2 regions of the Rhizobium sp. NFR12 genome follow, and region 2 is predicted to be linked to the other one. Evidence: predicted binding sites of a transcription regulator. Region 2 holds the regulator's gene; the other holds the start of a gene.
The links. Region 2 encodes HrcA, which represses chaperone genes, less so after heat shock. Its sites were predicted from a motif close to GTTAGCACTCNCNNNNNGNGAGTGCTAAC; they were not measured.
Positions count from the first base shown of each region.

Region 1 (3,410 bases), on a different contig from region 2:
CTCGATACCCAGTCCATCGAAGAAGTTGAGGTCGCGTTCAGGCCCCAGCAGAAACACCTTCTTCGGGCCTTCGGCGACCAGATGCCGGGTGACATCGCCAGACGTGACGATCCGGTCATAGGTTCCATCGGGAACACCGAGGTGCCTCATCTGTTCGATGACGCCGGGTGCGGGACGCGGCGAGTTGGTGATCAGGACGACAGTGGCGCCGGCTTCTCTGGCGGCGGCCAGGGCCGTGCAGGAATGCTGGAAGGCTTCGACGCCGTTATGGACCACGCCCCAGACGTCCGAAAGCACGACATCGTAGCCCTCGATCACGTCGTTCAAATTCTGGATGCGATTTGCCATGTCAAAAGTTCCTGCCGGTTTTGCCTGCTCGATTAGGAGGCTGACATCGCAAACCGTTGGCGAGATTACAAGGGAGAAGGCGGTGAAAGCGGGCCGCTGCGAGGCAGAACCTGGGAAAACTTCATATTTTTGCAATGGTCCGATCTTCACTGGATCAGGACGATTTGGGCGAGGAAACCGGCCGCCGCGCTGATGGCTAGCACCGGCACCATGCCGAGCTTCAGGACGAACAGCATGACGGCGGAGGCTGCGAAAAGCACGAGCGCGATGGGATCGAGGCTGGACCAGACCGGGACGGAAAGGCCAAATCCTGCTAGCGCAAAGAGATCGACGTGGCGAACCTCTCTGAACAGAACATGCAGGCCGAACCAGATCGCGAGGTTGAGGATGACGCCGACGACCGCGGCGGTGATGGCCGACAGCGCGCCCGATAAAAGGGCGTTGCCGCGCAGGCGCTCGATCAGAGGGGCGCCCGCAAAGATGAAGACGAAGCTCGGCACGAAGGTTGCCCAGGCGACAAGCAGGCCGCCGATTATTCCGCCCGTGACGGGGCCGAGACCGGAGGCTTCGCGGAAGCCGACGAGGAACCCGACAAAGGACAGAACCAGCACGAGCGGGCCCGGCGTGGTTTCGGCAAGCGCCAGGCCGTCCAGCATCTCGCCCGGTTTCAGCCAGCCGTAATCGGCGACTGCGACCTGCGCCACATAGGCCAGAACCGCATAGGCGCCGCCGAATGTGACCAGCGCCATCTTCGAGAAAAACGCGAACAGGCTGGACAGGCTTTCCGGCGCACCAAAGGCCCAGAGCGCCAGGACAGGCGACTGCCAGACGAGGATCCAGAATGAAAGCGTCGCGATCGTGCGGGCGATACCAGGTGTTTTCGCGCAGGGAGGACTGTCCTCTTTGGCGACGCTGCCTTGCGGTTGCTGCCCCCCTGCCCGCGTCATCAGATAGCCGGCGAGACCGGCTGCAAACACGACGAGCGGAAACGCCAGACTGAAGAAGAACAGGGCCACGAAGGCAGCGGCGGCGACGCAGCGCAGGAATGTGGTTTTGAGCGTCCGGCGTCCGAGGCGGATCACGGCCTCCACGACGATCGCAAGGACCGCCGCCTTCAGGCCGAAGAACAGGCCGGCAAGCCATGTCGCATCCTGATAGAGGACGTAGGCCGCCGAAAGCCCCAGAATGATGGCAAGGCCGGGAAGGACGAAAAGCAAACCGGAAACGATACCGCCGCGCACGCCGAACAGCAGCCAGCCTATATAGGTCGCCAGCTGCTGCGCTTCGGGGCCTGGCAGCAGCATGCAGTAGTTGAGGGCGTGCAGAAACCGCTCTTCCGAGAGCCAGCGTCTTTCTTCCACCAAAGTCTTGTGCATCATGCCGATCTGTCCGGCAGGCCCTCCGAAACTGAGGGCACCGATCCGGGCAAACACGCCTATGAGCTCACGAAAGCTCGGCGCCGGGCCCGGGTTTTGGTCGTTAAGCGTATTCTGCATGGCCGCTCCTTGAGCCCTGAATTTTTCAAGCCCGTTCTTGACTCAGCTCGCAGCCATCCTTATCTCGGGTCTCGTTAGCACTCTCGATAGATGAGTGCTAAACGTCACTCCGCGGGTCCTTGAGACCCGTCCATGTCATTTGATCGAGGGATTAGACAATGACAAGCACCAATTTTCGCCCCCTGCACGACCGCGTTGTAGTCAAGCGCGTCGAGTCTGAAGAAAAGACCAAGGGCGGCATCATCATTCCCGATACCGCCAAGGAAAAGCCAGCTGAGGGCGAAATCATCGCCGTTGGTCCTGGCGCCCGCGACGAAAGCGGCAAGCAGGTTGCACTCGACGTCAAGGTCGGCGACCGCGTTCTGTTCGGCAAGTGGTCGGGCACCGAAGTCAAGCTCGATGGCGTCGACCTTCTGATCATGAAGGAAGCCGACATCATGGGCATCATCGGCTGATTTTAGCCGACTGCTCTTCTTCCAATATTTGCTGACACCCCTTTTCAGGAGTTCCCAACATGGCAGCTAAAGAAATCAAGTTTGGCCGCACCGCGCGCGAAAAGATGCTTCACGGCGTCGATATCCTCGCTGACGCAGTGAAGGTCACGCTCGGCCCAAAGGGTCGTAACGTCATCATCGACAAGTCCTTCGGCGCTCCGCGCATCACCAAGGACGGTGTTTCGGTCGCCAAGGAAATCGAACTTGAAGACAAGTTCGAAAACATGGGCGCCCAGATGGTCCGCGAAGTTGCTTCGAAGACCAACGACATCGCCGGCGACGGCACAACGACTGCTACCGTTCTTGCACAGGCCATCGTTCGCGAAGGCAACAAGGCCGTTGCAGCCGGCATGAACCCGATGGACCTGAAGCGCGGCATCGATCTCGCCGTTGCAGAAGTCGTCAAGGATCTCCAGGCCAACGCCAAGAAGATCTCGACTTCGGAAGAAGTTGCACAGGTCGGCACGATTTCGGCAAACGGCGACGCACAGGTCGGCCGTGACATTGCTGAAGCCATGCAGAAGGTCGGCAACGAAGGTGTTATCACCGTCGAAGAAGCCAAGACCGCTGAAACCGAACTCGAAGTCGTCGAAGGCATGCAGTTCGACCGCGGCTACCTGTCACCTTACTTCGTGACCAACCCGGAAAAGATGGTCGCCGATCTCGACGACGCTTACATCCTTCTGCACGAAAAGAAGCTTTCGAACCTTCAGGCCATGCTGCCTGTTCTCGAAGCTGTCGTTCAGACCGGCAAGCCGCTCCTCATCATCGCTGAAGACGTCGAAGGCGAAGCTCTTGCAACGCTCGTCGTCAACAAGCTGCGTGGCGGCCTGAAGATTGCTGCCGTCAAGGCTCCTGGCTTCGGCGATCGCCGCAAGGCCATGCTGGAAGACATCGCCATCCTGACGGGCGGCACTGTCATCTCCGAAGACCTCGGCATCAAGCTCGAAACCGTAACGCTCGACATGCTCGGCCGTTCGAAGAAGGTTTCGATCACCAAGGAAAATACGACGATCGTCGACGGCGCCGGTCAGAAGACCGACATCGAAGGCCGCGTTGCACAGATCAAGGC
Region 1 covers NZ_FNWM01000002.1:216,707-220,116, reverse strand. The annotation lists gene BLW69_RS08335 (TIGR01459 family HAD-type hydrolase) at 1-348, opposite strand, end outside; gene chrA (chromate efflux transporter) at 495-1,844, opposite strand; gene groES (co-chaperone GroES) at 2,003-2,299, shown strand; gene groL (chaperonin GroEL) at 2,359-3,410, shown strand, end outside.
Region 1: a site for HrcA is predicted at 1,918-1,946, ahead of groES (co-chaperone GroES). Genes of this name have one in related genera too.

Region 2 (3,410 bases):
GGCAATCTACGCCTTTCTGAATGCAGAACAGGCAAACCACGCCGCCTGAGGCGGCTTTATACTCCTTTTCTATAGAGTAAAACCGCCCGCTCGCCCTCGAATGGAGCGGCTAATCTTGTTTTCGAGCCCTCTTTAGAATTGCCTTTTGTCAAATACGCCACATGTCTTTCCCGTTGAAGGAGATAGACATGAATGACGACATACGTGCCAGGATCGCTGCGAATGACAGACTGCTCAAGGCGGTTATCATCCTGCTGGCGATCAAGGATCCCCATCTTCTCGATGAGCTCGATGCAATCTTCAAAATTGCCGATGGTCAGGAGGGACTGATCGGCGATGCGGACAAGAAGACCCGAGCCCATCTCAATTCGGAACTGGCCCTGATCCGTTCCCTGGCGCATGTTTCGCTGGATACGACGCACTGATCCTTACCCGCGGTCGCCAAACGCAAATGGGCGCCCGAGGCGCCCATTTTTCTTGGAAAGGCTCTGAGGAGCTCAGTCCTTCTTGTCTTCAGCCGCCGCTGCTTCAACCTTCGGGCCGCCCTTGGCGACGCCGACCATGGCCGGGCGCAAGACGCGTTCGCCAATAATGAAGCCGGCCTGGACGACCTGCATGACAGTGTTGTTGGGTACGTCCGCATTCGGGATCTCGAACATGGCCTGATGGAAGTTCGGATCGAACTTCTCGCCTTCGGCATCGATCTTCTTGACGCCGTGCCGCTCGAGTGTCGACAGCATGCCACGCTCGGTCATTTCGACGCCTTCAAGCAGGCTCGTCAGCGTCGCATCGGCTCCGGCACGCTTGTCTGCCGGAACAGTGTCGAGCGCGCGGCGCAGATTGTCCGAGACGGCCAGCATATCGCGGGCAAAGCCCGAGACGGCGTAGGACTTGGCATCCTTTACTTCACGTTCGGTGCGGCGGCGAAGGTTGTCCATTTCAGCGGCAAGCCGCATGAAGCGATCGCGCAGATCGGAATTTTCAGCCTTGAGCACATCGATCGGATCGGGCTCCTGCGCGAAGAAGGCTTCCCCTGCGCTCTGATCGGCGGCGTCTTCGAGAGCGGATGCCACGGCTTCCGCCGTGTTTTCGACAGCAGCTGCGTCAGGTCCGTTCTTCTTGGTTTCGTCGGTCATGACGGTCTCCGGTGCGTATTGGAATCTGGAAGGGTGGTTGCGCCCGATATCGAGGTTCGGGGCGAAAAAATCAAGGGCTTGGGAACATCCTAGCGGGATAGCCTTGCAAGCAGCTGCGCCGTGTAATCCACCATGGGCACAATGCGCGAGTAATTCAGCCGGGTTGGGCCGATCACGCCGACCGCGCCGACGATGCGTTCCTCGCCATCACGATAGGGCGCAACGATGAGCGAGGAGCCGGATAGAGAGAACAGTTTGTTTTCCGAACCGATGAAGATCCGCACGCCCGGCCCCTTTTCGGCAAGGTCGAGGATCTCGATCAGGCTGTCCTTCTTTTCGAGATCGTCAAACAGCAGACGCAGCCGATCGAGATCGCTGACGTCAGCCAGACCTTCCAAGAGGTTTGCCCGGCCGCGGACGATAAGCTGGCCCGGCTTTCCGTCCTCCTGATCGCCCGACCAGAAGGCGAGGCCTCGCTCCACCAGATCATGCGACAGCGTGTGAAGCTCGCTTGCGACCTGTTCCTTCAGCATTTTCATCTGGCCGCGAAATTCCGGCAGCGTCTGGCCGGCGAGATGCGCGTTGAGGAAATTTGCGGCCTCGCCGAGCTGCGACGAGGTTACGCCGGCCGGCAGGTCGATGATCCGGTTCTCCACCTGATTATGATCGCCAACAAGGACGGCCAGCGCCTTGGTGGGCTCCAGGCGGATGAACTCGACATGTTTGAGGACGGGATCGTTCTTGGCGGTGATGACGATGCCGGCGCCGCGCGAGACGCCAGACAGCATCAGGCTTGCATCGGCCATCAGGTTTTCGAGCGTCTGATCGCGATCCGGCGGACGGATCTGCCGGTCAATGCTGGCGCGGTCTTCTTCCGACAGATTGCCCACCTGCATGAAGGCATCGACGAAGAAGCGCAGGCCCGTCTGGGTGGGCATGCGGCCTGCACTGATATGCGGCGAGTAGATCAAGCCGAGCTCTTCGAGATCGCTCATGACATTGCGCACAGAGGCTGGCGACAGCGACATGGGCAGAAGTCGCGACAGATTGCGCGAACCGACCGGCTCGCCGGATTCCAGATAGCTTTCCACGATGCGGCGAAAGATTTCCCGCGAACGATCATCAAGCACGGAGCCGTTGTCGCGACCCGTCAGTCCCGGAAATACCATTGGCCCCTTTACCATCCTGCTGATCTCATCTCCCAGATATAGTCGCTCACTTGCGCATCCGCAAAAGGGAAATTCTTTGCAAATGACGGCTCCGAGCCTTAGAAGGCGGAAACAATAATTTAGGGAGTGACGGATGCGGCCTTCAGGCAGACAGACAAATCAGATGCGCAAGATTTCGTTCGAGCGCAATTTCTCCAAACATGCCGAGGGCTCCTGTCTCGTCAAGTTCGGCGATACCCATGTTCTGTGCACCGCAAGCCTTGAAGAAAAGACGCCGCCGTGGCTGCGCAATTCCGGCAAGGGCTGGGTCACCGCCGAATACGGAATGCTGCCGCGCGCCACCGGCGACCGGATGAAGCGCGAGGCTGCGACCGGCAAGCAGGGTGGCCGTACCCAGGAAATCCAGCGCCTGATCGGCCGTTCGCTGCGCGCCGTGGTCGACCTTTCCGCGCTTGGCGAAAAGCAGATCACCATCGACTGCGACGTGATCCAGGCCGATGGCGGCACCCGTACGGCGGCCATTACCGGCGGCTGGCTGGCGCTGTATGATTGCCTGAAGTGGATGGACACCCGCTCGATGATCAAGCTCGACAAGGTTCTGAAAGACCATGTCGCGGCGATTTCGTGCGGCATCTTTGCAAGCCAGCCGGTCATCGATCTCGACTATCTCGAAGATTCGGCCGCCGAGACAGACGCGAATTTCGTCATGACCGGTAGCGGCGGCATCGTCGAGATCCAGGGCACGGCCGAGGGTGCTCCCTTCAGCCAGGAGGAATTCCTCAACCTGCTGTCGCTGGCACAGGACGGCACCCGGGAACTGGTAGCTCTGCAGAAGCAGGCGATCGGCGGCTGATTTCAACGCTGGCTGATCCAAGAGTTGCGAGGGGCAGTCTTCCTTTCCGGAGAGACTACCTCTCGATCGAACCTCCTCCCCCGCCTTCATGGCGGGGCAGCATCAGACAAGGGAGCCACTGTTTTGATCGACGGCATTCTCGAAACAGCGCTCTATGTCGATGATCTCGATGCGGCGGAAGCCTTTTACGGTGAACTGCTCGGGCTTGAGCGGGTGCTGCGGGCCGGCGATCGCCACGTGTTTTACCGATGC
Region 2 covers NZ_FNWM01000004.1:218,617-222,026, forward strand. The annotation lists gene ptsN (PTS IIA-like nitrogen regulatory protein PtsN) at 1-49, shown strand, start outside; gene BLW69_RS17400 (hypothetical protein) at 189-425, shown strand; gene grpE (nucleotide exchange factor GrpE) at 498-1,136, opposite strand; gene hrcA (heat-inducible transcriptional repressor HrcA) at 1,226-2,305, opposite strand; gene rph (ribonuclease PH) at 2,439-3,158, shown strand; gene BLW69_RS17420 (VOC family protein) at 3,282-3,410, shown strand, end outside.